DNA from 2 places in the Bacillus sp. SSR7 genome. Region 1 is predicted to be linked to the other one. Evidence: predicted binding sites of a transcription regulator. Region 1 holds the regulator's gene; the other holds the start of a gene.
The links. Region 1 encodes LexA, which represses DNA repair genes until DNA is damaged. Its sites were predicted from a motif close to CGAACATATGTTCG; they were not measured.
Positions count from the first base shown of each region.

Region 1 (7,865 bases):
TCTTGTTTCTCCAACCCGTACAAAGGGGAATCGTAGATTATTCTCATTTAACGATGTAGATAAGTTGTTAGAGATTAAAGATTTATTAGATCAAGGCTTGAATATGGCTGGTATTAAACAAGTGTTACTAATGAAAGAAAATCAAACAGAAGCAGTGAAAGTAAAAGAAGAAACGAAAGAAATTTCAAAAACTGAGCTTCGCAAAATACTTCGAGATGAACTACAACATACAGGTAGATTTAATCGAACTTCATTGCGACAAGGTGATATTTCAAGGTTTTTTCACTAAAGAGAACTGATTCTGAAGGTGTTTAGAGGGACTAAGGAGGAATTTATAATGGCTAGGTACACAAAAGAAGATATTTTCCGTTTGGCGAAAGAAGAGAATGTAAAGTATATCCGTTTACAATTTACGGACCTTTTAGGGGTAATTAAAAACGTAGAAATTCCAGTGAGCCAATTAACAAAAGCTCTTGATAACAAAATGATGTTTGATGGATCTTCTATTGAAGGTTTCGTACGTATTGAAGAATCTGATATGTACTTATATCCAGACTTAGATACTTGGGTGATTTTCCCTTGGACAGCTGAAAAAGGTAAAGTAGCTCGATTAATCTGTGATATTTACAATGCAGATGGCACTCCATTTGAAGGGGATCCACGTAACAATTTAAAACGTGTATTAAAAGAAATGGAAGCTTTAGGATTCTCAGATTTCAATCTTGGACCAGAGCCAGAATTCTTCCTATTCAAAGTAGATGAAAAAGGAAATCCAACATTAGAATTAAACGATAACGGTGGATACTTCGACCTTGCGCCGATGGATCTAGGGGAAAACTGTCGTCGTGATATCGTTCTTGAACTTGAAGAAATGGGCTTTGAAATTGAAGCGTCTCACCATGAGGTTGCTCCAGGGCAACACGAAATTGACTTCAAATATGCAAATGCAATTCGTTCATGTGATGACATTCAAACATTCAAACTTGTTGTAAAAACAATTGCTCGTAAACACGGTTTACACGCAACATTTATGCCAAAACCATTATACGGTGTGAACGGTTCAGGTATGCACTGTAACTTATCACTATTCAAAAATGGTGAGAACGTATTCTATGATCAAAACGGTGACTTACAATTAAGTGATGACGCTCGTCACTTCATCGCAGGTATTTTAAAACACGCACCAGCATTTACAGCGGTAGCAAACCCAACTGTAAACTCTTACAAGCGTTTAGTACCTGGATACGAAGCTCCTTGTTACGTAGCATGGTCTGCACAAAACCGTAGTCCATTAGTACGTATCCCTGCATCTCGTGGTATTAGCACACGTGTAGAAGTACGTAGTGTTGACCCAGCTGCAAACCCGTATTTAGTAATGGCAACATTATTAGCAGCAGGTCTTGATGGAATTAAAAACAAATTAACTCCACCAGCTGCAGTAGATCGTAACATCTACGTAATGACAAAAGAAGAGCGCGAAGAAGCAGGTATCGTTGATTTACCGGCAACATTAGCGCAAGCTTTAGTTACGTTACAATCAAATGAAGTGGTATGTGGTGCACTAGGTGACCATTTACTTGAGCACTTCATCGAAGCGAAGGAAATTGAGTGGGATATCTTCCGCACACAAGTTCACCAATGGGAACGCGATCAATATATGTCTCTATACTAAGAGGTGAGGAAGCCCTGATACTACGGTATCAGGGCTTTTTTATTTGTCGGCAATATAGGTGTTAGTTGAAATGAATTGAATAGATGCCTGAAAAAAATATGACGGTATTTGAATTTCTATTCCATATCTTTAATGTAACGTGGTGAAATTCGAATTGCTTTGTGTTCCAAAAGGGTGGATAAGTAAAAGTAACATGCGTAATATCTATAGGTATAAAAAATTGTACGATATGTTGTGTTCGGTATTGGATATGTTTAATACTAAAGTTCGATTGTTTAAAACTATAGTACCTTGCAATAAATAATACTAAGTGGTATATTATGGATATGTCTGGTACCGTGTATTGAACAGTACTGAAATGAGAAAGGGGGATTGTCCTTGAACGTTCAGTTTAAAAAAGGTGTGTTAGAACTGTGTGTATTGGCACTTGTGAAACGTAAGGATTGTTACGGTTATGAACTTGTTCAACAAATCTCAAATAAATTTTTAATATCGGAAGGGTCAGTATATCCTTTATTACGCCGTTTAACGAAAGAAGGATATTTTCAAACGTATTTAAAAGAATCTACGGAGGGGCCACCTCGCAAATATTATCAACTAACTGAGCAAGGGGAAACGCAACTGAATGTGTTAGTAACAGAGTGGCGTGATTTTGCGAAAGGTGTACAAGAAATTATTGAAGGGGTGGAATGGGATGAGTAAAGAACAGTTTCTTAAGGAATTATCAAGTCACCTTAGAAAGTTACCGGACGAAGAAAGAAAAGATATTTTATTTGATTATGAAGAGCATTTTCAGTTTGGGATAGAAGAGGGGAAAACTGAATCGGAAATAATAAAGGGGCTTGGCTCTCCGAAAGTAATTGCAAAAGAATTACTCGCTTTATATCGTTTCGATGAAATGAAAAAAGACCCGTCGACTTCAAATGTGACAAGAGCTGTCATGGCAGCGATTGGACTTAGTTTGTTTAATTTTATTATTGTGTTAGGCCCTTTAGTTGCAATTATTGCTTTTATATTTTCTTTTTGGGTCGGTGGGATTGCTAGTGTAGTGACACCATTTTTTGTTATTGGAAAAGTTTTTGTGGGTACTTTTATATGGTTGGATTTATTCGTTAGTATAACTTTTGTTGGAGTAGGTTTGTTGTTATGTATGATTGCTTATTATAGTACGAAGTGGTTTAAAAGGCTTTGTGTACGTTATGTAATATGGAACTTCAAAATGATAAAAGGGGAGTAGATGATGAAAAAAATATTGTTAGCAGCAATTGCTTGTATCATTATTGGAGTAATTGGGATTTCACAAACATATGAAAAAGCAGTGCAAGCTGCAGAAGAAGGAAACAAAGAAGATAAAATTAAAAATGAAACACTAAAAAATATAGAAGTTAAGTTAGATGTCGGGGATATTGTTGTCCAAAAATCTTCTGACGCTTCTTTTTATGTAAAGCAATCAGGAGATGCGCGTAAACAAGAGATTCGTATTACTGAAGATGGTGATACATTAAAAATCATTGGAGAAAGAGAAAAAGGTGCTTCATTTGATTTTTCCTTTTACGATTTTAGGTTTCAAACGTCTACAGTGACTCTCCTTGTGCCTGAACGCTCTTACCAAGATGTAAAAGTAAATTCATCTGCTGGACAAATTGAAATAAGTGATGTGAAAAGTGACCGTGTAAGTGCTAGAACACTTACTGGAGAAGTGGATTTGAAGCATGTAACGGCTAAGAATGTGGAGGGATCTACAAAAGCTGGTGAAGTAAACTTTAAAAAAGTAATAGGGAAAGTGACTGCAAAAACGACCAGTGGGGAAATAAATATTCTAGATCATGATTCTACGTATAATCTAGAAGCAAGTTCAACTGCGGGAGATATAAATATTACTTTATCGGAAAAACCAAAAGATGCGGTAATTACTGGGCAAAGTGCTGCCGGGGATGTAACAATTTTTAATAAAGAAAATAAAGACGTAACAATTGGCAAGGGGAGTAAAAAGATTAGTGGTAAAACAGCTGCGGGCGATGTGACGATTGAAACGCGTTCATAAGAAATAGAATGTATGAAAATCTATCAAAATACAAAAAAGAAGATAATTACCGTATATGAATAGGGTAATTATCTTCTTTTATATTCTTAATGTAAATCACGATATACGCCAATTACTTTACCGATAACTGACACTTGTTTTAAAATGATAGGTTCTAATGAAGAGTTTTCCGGTTGTAGACGGAAATGGTCTTTTTCTTTATAGAAACGTTTAACAGTTGCTTCATTATCTTCTGTTAAAGCGACTACAATTTCACCATTATATGCAGACTGTTGTTGGCGAACAACAACTAAATCTCCATCGAAAATACCAGCTTCAATCATACTATCTCCAGAAATACGTAACATAAACACTTGATCTGCTCCTGCGACAATGCTAGCTGGAAGAGGGAAGTGTTCCTCAACGCTTTCGACTGCTGTAATTGGTAATCCAGCAGTAACTTTCCCGACAATTGGAACTTGAATAACAGATTGTGTTTCTGTATCCATTCGGTCTTCACCTAAAATTTCAATTGCACGTGGTTTTGTTGGATCGCGTCGAATGTATCCTTTTTCTTCTAATCTTGATAAATGTCCGTGCACTGTAGAACTAGAAGCGAGGCCGACTGCTTGACCAATTTCACGTACGGAAGGTGGATATCCTTTTTCTTGTACTTTTAGCTTAATAAAGTCGAGAATGTCTTGCTGGCGTTTCGTTAACTTTTCCATGTTTTCTAACACCTCGTTTTCTTTCATTTTTCTTATTAATAAGTATAACATGTGAAAAAACATTCTACAAACATAAGTTCGAACAAAAGGCGAATTTATGTTACACTAAAGGGAAATTATAGTGAGAAAGAGGGGTTCATAATGAATGCAATTATTTATGCGCGTGTGAGTACAACAAAAGAAGCACAAGAAACATCATTAGTACGTCAAAAAGATGAATTATTGCATTTAGCGGAGCGCTATCAAATGAATGTTACTAAGGTGATTGAGGAACAGGCTAGTGGCTATACAATTGAACGTGACGGCATATTAGAAGTGTTAGATACAATTCGAGACGAACAAATTGATGTGCTACTTATACAAGATGAAACGCGCCTTGGTAGGGGGAATGCAAAGATTGCGTTAATGCACTGTTTACATAAAGAAGGAATAAAAGTATATACGCATACACATAATGGTGAATTGCAATTGTCGGATTCTGATTCAATGGTATTAGATATTATTGGTATTGTTGAAGAGTATCAAAGAAAGATTCATAATTTAAAAATTAAACGTGGTATGCAACGAGCAGTAGAAAAAGGCTATCGTCCAGAAAATAATTTAAAGAATCGTCATTTAAGTGTAGGACGAGAGAAGAAAGAAGTGCCAATTGAGGAAATTGTACGTTTGCGTAAGAGTGAACTTACTTTTGAAGAAATTGCAGCAACACTACGTGGCTTTGGTCATAATGTTTCAAAAGCGACGGTACATCGTAGATATGTAGAGTATACAAAGCAATTGCTTGATAAAGAAGAGTAACTATTGTATGATAATAATCAGTTTTGATTAGAAGGGGGATTCGAGATGCTTAGTCACGAACTCGTTGAACGCATTAACTTCTTAGCGAAAAAAGCAAAAGCTGAAGGTTTAACTGAAGAAGAACAACGTGAGCGTCAATCGCTACGTGAACAATATTTAAAAGGATTTCGTCAAAATATGTTAAACGAACTAAAAGGAATTAAAGTCGTTAACGAACAAGGTACTGATGTTACACCGGCGAAATTAAAAGCTTTAAAAAAGCAAGATAATGCAAAATTAAACTAAAAGATGGGCGAAGCCCATCTTTTTTATTTATTATAATCGTTAGTAATAACTTTCCAGTTGTTATTAACTGTTGCTTCTATCTTTTTATGTTTCAATATATAGTTAGCGATAAGTTCAGACATATCTGTTGGTATGTCTTTTATTACGGGCTTATTTTGAAACATAAAGAAGTTCCCTCCGCCGCTTGCGCGATAATTATTCATAACGACGTCATATTCTTCGTTCATATTAAGAGGAGTGCCTTTATGTTGTAAAGATTCTACTCTTTCGCCAATTGGTTTTGAAATGTTTAATACGTACGAAATTCCTTCCCACATATCGTAATTATAGTGTTGCGGCTTTGGTTCTATAAAGGTAGGGTTTACGATGATAGATCCATTTTCTTTTAATGTGAAATAAGAAGCAGAGAGTTCGAGAGCATCTTTTATATCTGAGCCAGTTATTCTAATTACTTTTAATGTATTTGGATAAATATAATTAGAAACGATGTCACGCATTGTTACATGTTCCGGGAAACCTGGAGATGTATTATGGAATAGGCTTGTACAAGAAATGGAAACATTAGCAATATCCATCTGTATTTTATTTATGAATTCAATAAAAGGATGGTCTTTCAAACGAGTTTGCATAGCATCTGAAATTTGCATGTCACCGTGGATGGTTCCAATAGGTTGATCAAGCCATTTTTGTGTTTTCTCTTCATAATCGGCTACCAAGTAAAGAACATCTGGATCTGCCTCGATTTCTTGCACAGTCAATAGTTCTGAATAACTCTCTTTTTTTACCCACTCTTGTTTCATTTTTTCAAATGTTATAGTTACTTTTCCAACTGAATGTCCATTACATCCAGTCTGTAAAATTGTTACACCATTACCCACTGTTTGAGCAATTTTTCGGTGCTGATGGCCTGTTAATAAAATATCTATGCCCTCAATTTCATGACACATTGCATACCCTTGGTTTTCACCTGTTAAAACTTCAGTCGGTTCTCCAGTTTGTAAATCGCGTTCAAATCCCCCGTGATACGCTACGACTAGTAAATCTGGTTTCTCGTGTTCGTGAATGTAAGCAACCCAATTTTTTGTTGTTTCTAACGCATCTTCAAATTGTAAGTCTTTAATGTGATGGGGTTGTTCCCAATTTGGAATGTAATGCGTTGTCATCCCTAAAATAGCAATTTTTATATTTGATTCAATGTGTTTTATTATATATGGTTTTCCGAAATAAGATTCTTTGCTGTTTTTATCTAAAATATTTGCTGATAAATACGGGAAGTTGGCAGTAGAAATAGCATGATTTAAGACATCAATTCCGTAATTAAATTCATGATTTCCAATCACTGCAGCGTCATAACGTAAATAGTTTGCTATTAATGACATTGGGTTTTTCTTATCTTTTTCATATGTAGCGTAATGATAAGTAAAGGGTGTTCCTTGTATGAAGTCACCATTATCAATTAATAGGACGTTTCTATTTTCGGAACGTTCTTTTTTTATAAGAGTAGAAATTTTAGCTAAACCAATTTCAGCTTTGGAGTTATCTTGATAGTGAATTGGATAAACAGTACCATGTATATCACTTGTTAATAAGATGTTTAAAGTTATAATTTGATTTTGATTCAATATCATTCACCTTTTCTATTATTATCTACCAATTAAGCATATCAAATATATGAAGAGAATTTTAATGTGAGTGTATAGAATGTGTAAAGATTCTGTAAATAAGCAATTATTCGTGAAAATGTGTGATATATTTCTTCATGTTTACGGAAGGTTATTTTATAACAAGAAAAATGGAGGCATTAACATGTTGAAAAAAGTTTTTGCAATGAGTACAACAGTTGTACTAGCAGCGGGTTTATTAAGTGGCTGTGGAACGAAGGAATCAAGCGCAAGTAAAAATGAAGATACGAAAAAAGGGTATGTACCAAAGACTTTAAATGTTCAATTTGTTCCTTCTCAAAATGCAGATACGTTAGAGGCGAAGGCAAAACCACTTGAGAAGCTATTAAGTGATAAGTTAAATATTCCAGTAAAAGTTAGTATTTCGACGAATTACAATACAATTGTAGAAGCGATGGCATCTAAGCAAGTAGATGTAGGTTTTTTACCTCCAACAGCGTATGTGCTAGCACATGAGAAAAAGGCTGCAAACGTAATTTTACAAGCACAACGTTTTGGAGTAGATGATGAAACGGGAGCTCCTACAAAGGATTTAGTAGACTTTTATAAGTCTGAATTTGTTGTTAAGAAAGATTCAAATATTAATAGTGTAAAAGATTTAAAAGGTAAAAAAATTGGTTATCAAGATGTAACGTCATCAGCGGGGTATGTGTGGCCTGCGGCTGTACTATTAAAAG
Region 1 covers NZ_JBVVXV010000005.1:7,214-15,078, forward strand. Annotated here, with positions in the region: gene glnR (transcriptional repressor GlnR) at 1-289, shown strand, start outside; gene glnA (type I glutamate--ammonia ligase) at 338-1,672, shown strand; gene AC0NJG_RS11435 (PadR family transcriptional regulator) at 2,051-2,374, shown strand; gene AC0NJG_RS11440 (DUF1700 domain-containing protein) at 2,367-2,909, shown strand; gene AC0NJG_RS11445 (DUF4097 family beta strand repeat-containing protein) at 2,910-3,716, shown strand; gene lexA (transcriptional repressor LexA) at 3,803-4,423, opposite strand; gene AC0NJG_RS11455 (YneB family resolvase-like protein) at 4,565-5,221, shown strand; gene AC0NJG_RS11460 (DUF896 domain-containing protein) at 5,267-5,506, shown strand; gene AC0NJG_RS11465 (bifunctional metallophosphatase/5'-nucleotidase) at 5,530-7,128, opposite strand; gene AC0NJG_RS11470 (phosphate/phosphite/phosphonate ABC transporter substrate-binding protein) at 7,313-7,865, shown strand, end outside.

Region 2 (7,865 bases), on a different contig from region 1:
CATTTTTTATTGGTTGTTCTGTCTACATCTGAAATGGGTAAATCTGCGCCATATAGGCTTTGATTCATATCTTTTTTGTTAGCATTGTTGTTAGAATTTTGTTCGTCTTGAGATGATGTTTCTAACATTTGTTCTTGCTCCTTACTAGGGGTATTCAGAGCATCTGATGGGGCGCTATTAATCTGTTGGCTTAATAGACTTTTTTTCTCCATATTATACAGCTCCTTTTTGGAATTAAATAAAAAACTAATGTAATCATAAATAATCACTTACATATTTTGTGTTTTGAAATGGAATTATATACAAAACTTATATTGCAGATTTAACGAATTAAAAAGTTACTAGTGATGTATAAAGTGGAAGTTCTTAATGGAAATTAAAAACGGGTAACACGTACAAGTACTTTTAAAGAAGTGGATAATTTTTTTATCATTTTTTTAATATGTAATAATATTAAAAATAAAGGGGATATAGAGAAACTTGGAAGAAAATATGAAGAAAAGTAAAAGGCTTTCCGAAATGGAAAGCCTTTTACTTTTCTTTTTCAACCTTTTTCTTCTCTCGTTTTTTACATTCAGAGCATTTCGATTTACGAAAAGGCTTTGCAAAAAATAATAGAATGAAAAATAAAGCGAATATAATGCTAGCTGAGTTTTTCACGATCACAATGCTGCTATTTTTCATGTGAATCGTTGGTTGCATTTCTTTTTCTTCCATAGCGGACCTCCATATATTGGATTTTTATTTTAATTATAGCAAAGTTAATTGTCTTAATGATGCGAAATGAGGAAGTAGTTGTAAATATTTATAGGTAGTATAAATAGATTTTGTATAGATTTATTTTTATAAAAACGATATATTTTTATTTTGTAATTTAAAAGGTATTTGACAAATAATAAAGTATTGTAAAAAAGCGGAATCTGTAAGCCATTTCCTTTTCATAGATGCTAAAATTATACATGCAGCTGCTAATATAAATAGAAAAAAGGAGATAGTGGAATATGGAAAGTAAAGTAGAACGCTACGTCGAAAACTATGTTGTAAATAAAAATACAATGGCCTTACTTCCTGTAATTCTCAGTGAAAAGAAAATTGTTACGCGAGTTGTTGAAGTGCAAGACTCTTTTTTCGTATTTCAAAAACCTCTAGATATTATAGAAAGAAGTTGTCGTAAGCATGGTTCTAGTTTCTTAGGCAGAAAAGAAGGAACGAAAGAGTTAACTCATATTACACATAAAGCACCAATTGCGATTAGTCCGACCGATCAACTTTATTTTTTCCCTACCTATTCGTATTCTAGAAAAGAGTGCGCGTGGTTATCTCATTTTTATATTGAAAGCAATAAAGAATTAAAAGATGGAAACCTTATTATTAGATTTATAAATGGCTTTGCGGTGAAGTTAGAGATATCGAAAACTAGTTTTGAAAATCAACAAAATCGTACTGCGAAATTGCGAACGGAGTATGAAGATCGTAGGAAAAAACAAGGGAGCCCTTGTTTTAAAGAGATTGATCAAAGGGATGAATCAACATTAAGACCAGCTTATGAGAAAGTGTATTTTGTTAGAGAAGAGGATGTATGAGAGGAAAAGGATGGGGTGACTCATCCTTTTTGATTTCATTATATATCCAGTTTACGTTGTAAGATTTATAAACAAAACGAGAGAAATGTACAAACTTTTTGTTCTCTAAGGGCTTAAGATAATATAGAATTACAATATAATGGTAATTCTCCTGTGTACTTAATATAGTGTGAACATATATCATGTTACATTTGTGAAGTACATAATATTTTTTTCATACTGTATAAAAAGGAGATGGTATGTTGAAAAGGACTATGTTATTTTGGGCGCAATATATTCTTGTTTTGCCTATATTATTGCTTACCTTTATGTTTACTGGTTTTGTTGGTAGTCAGTTAATGATAGGGGCTGACAAACAACATTTTATTTTTACGCCTCAAAATGCTACAGAATATAATCAAATTAGTGAGATTGATAAATTACTATTTTCTTTTTCAATTCAACCAGTTGTCACCATAGTATTTCTTCTATCGATTGTGTACGTACTGACACTGCTTGTTTTTCAAATTATTGAATGCAAGAAGCAAAGAAAGATATTGCATAGTTTGCAATATATGATTCTTATATCAATTTTTATTTACTTATGGTTAGGGATAACACAATTTTCCGCAGTTAGTTTAACTTGGATAGATAATTGGAAAGATTATCTTATGTTTACTCCTGCAACTATAACGAATGAGCAAGATATATATATGGTTGATAAGTTTCTATACAAATTTCGAATGTTACCTATTCGGAGTACAGTATTAATACTATCTTTTATATATTTGTTAATACTTACTGTGATTGACAGTGTACGTTTGCTAAAAAGATTGCTTGTAAGAAATAGCCAATAGAAAAGGGGAATTGTTTGAAGGTAAAATAATTATCCGCTGCTACTTATTTTCATAAGAATAACCTTACTTGCAGTAGGGTTATTCTTATGAAAAAAGACTAATTATTACTTTCTGTATCTTCTTCTTTTTTATAATAACCATTGAGTGATAATCTGGGTACGTTGTCTAAATTAACTTCATATCCTGTCGAATATTGATAGATTATCATAGCATAATAATGAAGGAATTCTAATGAAAGGTATGGAAACTTAATAATTACATCTCCATATGTCGTATCTACCATTTCCTCTTTCATATAGGCAATGATACAGTAGAGGTAGTACTTAGAGTAAAGGGGTAAAGTGTAGAATGGATTTTCAGACAATCAAAGAGTATTTTTCACCAGAAAATATGGATCATATTGTTGAAAGCTATAAAGCGTTCGGACCACTTCTTGGTATTGGGCTACCGATGATAGAGGCGCTAATTCCAGCATTGCCACTTATCGTATTTGTACTGGCGAATGCTGTTGCATTTGGATTTTGGCTTGGTTTTCTTTATTCTTGGCTTGGATCAGTAATGGGTGCCTTACTTGTCTTTTTCATAATCCGCCATTTTGGTCGAAGTCGTTTCTTTTCTTTTGTGAATAAGCATGAGAAAGTACGAAAGGCAATGGGATGGATTGAAAGGAAAGGGTTCGCGCCGATTTTCGTCATCTTTTGTTTTCCGTTTACACCGTCTGCGCTTATAAATGTTGTCGCTGGTCTATCACGCATTAGTGTAAAACAGTTTGGCCTTGCGCTTGCGTTCGGAAAGCTTGTGATGATTTTTATTTTAACGTATATCGGTCATGATTTAATGTCATTTATTCATAATCCGGTGAAATCAGTCATTGTAGCGATTGGTATTTTTATTTTATGGTATGTCGGTAAGAGAATTGAAGTAAAGTTAGAACTACATTAAGAATAGTCTTCTTTGTAAAGGAAAGCTTCATTATTAAAGGATAAGGGGAGAAGCGGATGAAGAAAACTTTGAAAAAAGAAGGCATAGAGTGGATACGAACAATTTTAATTGGTGTATTATTAGCTGTATTTTTTCGAACGTTTTTCTTTTCAACGTATGTTGTAGAGGGGAAGTCAATGATGCCGACATTGCAAGATGGCAATATGCTCGTTGTAAATAAGGTGAGTTATCAAGTGGGGGACTTGAATAGGTTTGATGTTGTTGTGTTTCATGCGAATAAAAAAGAGGACTACGTAAAACGAATTATCGGTTTACCTGGGGATCATATTGAATATAAGCATGATAAACTATATATAAACGGACAATTCGTAGATGAACCTTATCTAGAGAAATATAAGAAAGAGATAAATGGACGACAACTAACAGGTGACTTTACGCTAGAAGAGTTAACGAAGGAAAAAACGGTGCCGCCTGGATATATTTTTGTAGTAGGTGATAACCGCCTCGGGAGCTGGGATAGTAGACATTTTGGTTTTGTAAAAGCTGATACAGTTGTCGGTAAAGTTGATTTACGATATTGGCCAATTCAAGAGGTGCAAACGAATTTTTCAAAAGGTTGATATAATAGGTAGAAGTATAGAAAAAGACAAACTACTCCGTTTGTCTTTTTTCGTGTCCTATAATACAATTATAATAGCAAACTAACGTTCGTTATGTAAGTGAAAGGTGGGGTTACATGTCACTTCGATTTGTGATTGGTAGAGCGGGAAGTGGAAAAAGTACACTTTGTTTACACGAAGTGCAAGAAGAGTTAAAACAGCGCCCAAGAGGGGAAACAATATTATATCTTGTGCCAGAACAGATGACATTCCAAACGCAGCAGGCGTTAATTGGTAGTGAGGATGTTAGAGGTTCTATTCGGGCACAAGTTTTTAGTTTTTCACGATTAGCGTGGAAAGTATTGCAAGAAGTTGGCGGAGCGAGTCGTCTTCACATTGATGAAGCGGGCGTACATATGTTACTTCGTAAAATTGTAGAGTCTCGTAAAGATGGATTATCGGTATTCCAAAAAGCAGCGGAGCAAAACGGTTTCTTTGAACATCTTGGCAGTATGATTGCGGAGTTTAAACGATATAACGTGACGCCATCAAACGTATATGAAATGTGGCAACAATTAGATGCGCATAGTAGCAGTGCCGAACAAAAGCTATTAGCGAATAAAGTGTATGATTTACAACTACTATATGATGATTTCGAGCGTGCTTTAATCGGAAAATATTTAGATTCAGAAGACTACTTACAATTGCTAGTAGAAAAGCTTCCGCAGTCTGAATATGTAAATGGGGCTGAAATTTATATAGATGGATTTCATTCATTCTCACCGCAGGAGCTAGAAATTGTAAGACAGCTTATGATTTGCGGAGCGAGAGTGACAATCACGTTAACGCTAGATGAAAAAACGTTAGCACAACCAGTAAATGAACTAGATTTATTTTATGAAACGACGTTAACGTATGAAAAAATAAAACAAGTAGCACGTGAAGAGAAGATAGAAATTGAAAAAACGATTCCACTTATGGAACAGCCGCGTTTTCATTCGCAATCATTAGCGCATTTAGAAGCGCACTACGAAGCACGACCAAATGAAAAATTTCACGGAGAAGCAAGTGTAACGATTCATACAGCCGCGAATTTACGAGCTGAAGTAGAAGGTGTTGCACGTGAAATTCGTAGACTTGTGGCGGACGAAAACTACCGTTACCGAGATATTGCGGTTCTTCTTCGTAATGGGGAAAGTTATTACGATGTGATGCGAACGTTATTTACAGATTATAATATCCCGCACTTCATCGATGAAAAACGCCCGATGTCACATCATCCGCTAGTAGAATGCATTCGTTCTGCACTCGAGATTATTAGCGGGAATTGGCGTTATGATGCAGTATTTCGCTGCGTGAAAACAGAGCTTTTATATCCATTGGACGTAAGAAAAGAAACGATGCGCGAAGAGATGGATGAGTTTGAAAACTACTGTTTAGCGTACGGTGTACAAGGAAAGAGATGGACTTCTGAAGATCCATGGATGTATCGTCGCTATCGTTCTCTTGACGATACGGACGGGATGATTACAGACAGTGAACGTGAAATGGAAGAGAAAATAAATCGATTACGTGACGTTGTAAGAACGCCAGTTATTCGTATGCAAAAAAGACTGAAGCGTGCGGGAACGGTTATGCAAATGTGCGAAGCTGTTTACTTATTTTTAGAAGAGCTTGACGTTCCGAAGAAGTTAGAGGAATTACGTATTCGTGCAGAAGAGAGCGGAGATTTCTTATTTGCGACAGATCATGAACAAGTATGGGAAGAAGTTATGAGTCTTCTTGATACGTTCGTTGAGATGCTTGGCGAAGAGAAAATGTCACTTTCTATGTTCACAGACGTTATGTCGACAGGTCTTGAGGCGCTTCAATTCGCAAACATTCCGCCGTCATTAGACCAAGTGTTAATTGCGAATATTGATCGTTCTAGATTATCAAATGTGAAAGCAACATTTGTCATTGGCGTGAATGAAGGTGTGATTCCAGCAGCACCTATGGATGAAGGTATGCTTTCTGATGAGGAAAGAGATGTTCTTAGCGCTGCAGGTATTGAACTCGCACCAACGACGAGACAAACTTTATTAGAAGAACAGTTCGTTATGTACCAAATGGTAACGAGAGCAACTGAAAAATTGTATATTTCATGTCCGCTTGCAGATGAAGAAGGAAAGACTTTACTTGCATCTAGCTTTATTAAGAAAATAAAAAGAATGTTCCCTGATGTGAAAGATACATTTATTACGAATGATGTAAATGATTTATCACGTTCGGAACAAATTTCATACGTAGCAACGCCAGAAGTAACATTGTCATATGTTATGCAGCAACTTCAAACGTGGAAGCGATATGGATTTGAAGGGAATTTAGACTTTTGGTGGGATGTATATAATTTCTACGTAACTTCGGATGAATGGAAGCAAAAAAGTAGCCGCGTATTATCAAGCTTATTCTACCGAAATCGTGCGCAAAAGCTAAGTACAGCTGTAAGTAGAGATTTATACGGAGATAAAATAAAAGGGAGCGTCTCTCGTATGGAGTTATTTAACCGTTGTGCGTACGCTCATTTCGCGCAGCACGGTTTATCGTTAAGAGAGCGTGATATTTTCAAACTTGATGCGCCAGATATTGGGGAACTATTCCATGCAGCACTGAAGAGAATTGCGGACAGGCTATTACGTGAAAACCGTACTTGGGCGGATTTATCAATAAAAGAGTGTGAGCATCTTTCTGCTGTAGTAATAGAAGAAATTGCACCGTTATTACAAAGACAAATTTTATTAAGTTCAAACCGTCATTTCTATTTAAAACAAAAACTACAACAAATCATTTTCCGTACGTCAATCATTCTTCGTGAGCACGCAAAATCGAGTGGTTTCGTACCAGTTGATTTAGAAGTACCATTCGGTATGGGCGGTACAGGATCGCTTCCGCCAATGGAATTCTCATTACCAAATGGTGTGAAGATGGAAGTAGTTGGTCGTATTGACCGTGTTGATAAGGCAGAAGATGAAAACGGAACATTCCTACGTATTATTGACTATAAATCAAGCTCAAAAGCGTTAGACTTAACGGAAGTGTATTACGGATTAGCACTTCAAATGTTAACGTATTTAGATGTTGTTACTTCAAATGCGCATACGTGGATGAAAAAAGGCGGCACGGCATCACCAGCTGGTGTATTGTATTTCCACATTCATAACCCAATTGTGGAGGTAAAAGGTGACGCATCTGAAGCAGAAATTGAAAAGGAAATTTTAAAGAAATTCAAAATGAAAGGTCTCGTACTAGGAGATGCTGACGTTGTTCGTTTAATGGATAACAAACTTTCAACAGGAAGCTCTGATATTATTTCTGCTGGTCTGAAAAAAGACGGTAGTTTTAGTGCGCGTTCAAGTATTGCCAGTGAACAAGAGTTTAACGTCCTGCAAAAATACGTACACCATACGTTTGAAAATATCGGGAAAGATATTACAGAAGGCGTTATCGATATTGCTCCTTACAAAAAGGGGAATAAAGCGGCGTGTACGTTCTGTAACTTCAAATCGGTTTGCCAGTTCGATGAATCACTTGAAGATAACCAGTTCCGTACGTTAAAAGATATGAAAGATAGTGAAGCGATGGAGAAAATTAGAGAGGAGGTTGGCGGAGAATGATGGAAAATTGGCCTGAAAAACCAGAAGGTAGTCAATGGACAGATGACCAGTGGAAAGCCGTTGTAGCGAATGGGCGTGATATTTTAGTCGCAGCAGCAGCAGGATCAGGGAAAACAGCGGTATTAGTTGAACGTATTATCAAAAAGATAATAAATGAAGAAAACCCAGTCGATGTGGACCGCCTGCTCGTTGTAACATTTACGAATGCAGCGGCGCAAGAGATGAAAAACAGAATTGGGGAAGCGTTAGAAA
Region 2 covers NZ_JBVVXV010000012.1:132,710-140,574, reverse strand. Annotated here, with positions in the region: gene AC0NJG_RS19970 (hypothetical protein) at 1-212, opposite strand, end outside; gene AC0NJG_RS19965 (hypothetical protein) at 532-717, opposite strand; gene AC0NJG_RS19960 (competence protein ComK) at 1,002-1,583, shown strand; gene AC0NJG_RS19955 (DUF4306 domain-containing protein) at 1,823-2,419, shown strand; gene AC0NJG_RS19950 (TVP38/TMEM64 family protein) at 2,768-3,361, shown strand; gene lepB (signal peptidase I) at 3,418-3,981, shown strand; gene addB (helicase-exonuclease AddAB subunit AddB) at 4,098-7,613, shown strand; gene addA (helicase-exonuclease AddAB subunit AddA) at 7,610-7,865, shown strand, end outside.
Region 2: the regulator LexA is predicted to act here: its motif matches at 4,059-4,072, upstream of addB (helicase-exonuclease AddAB subunit AddB).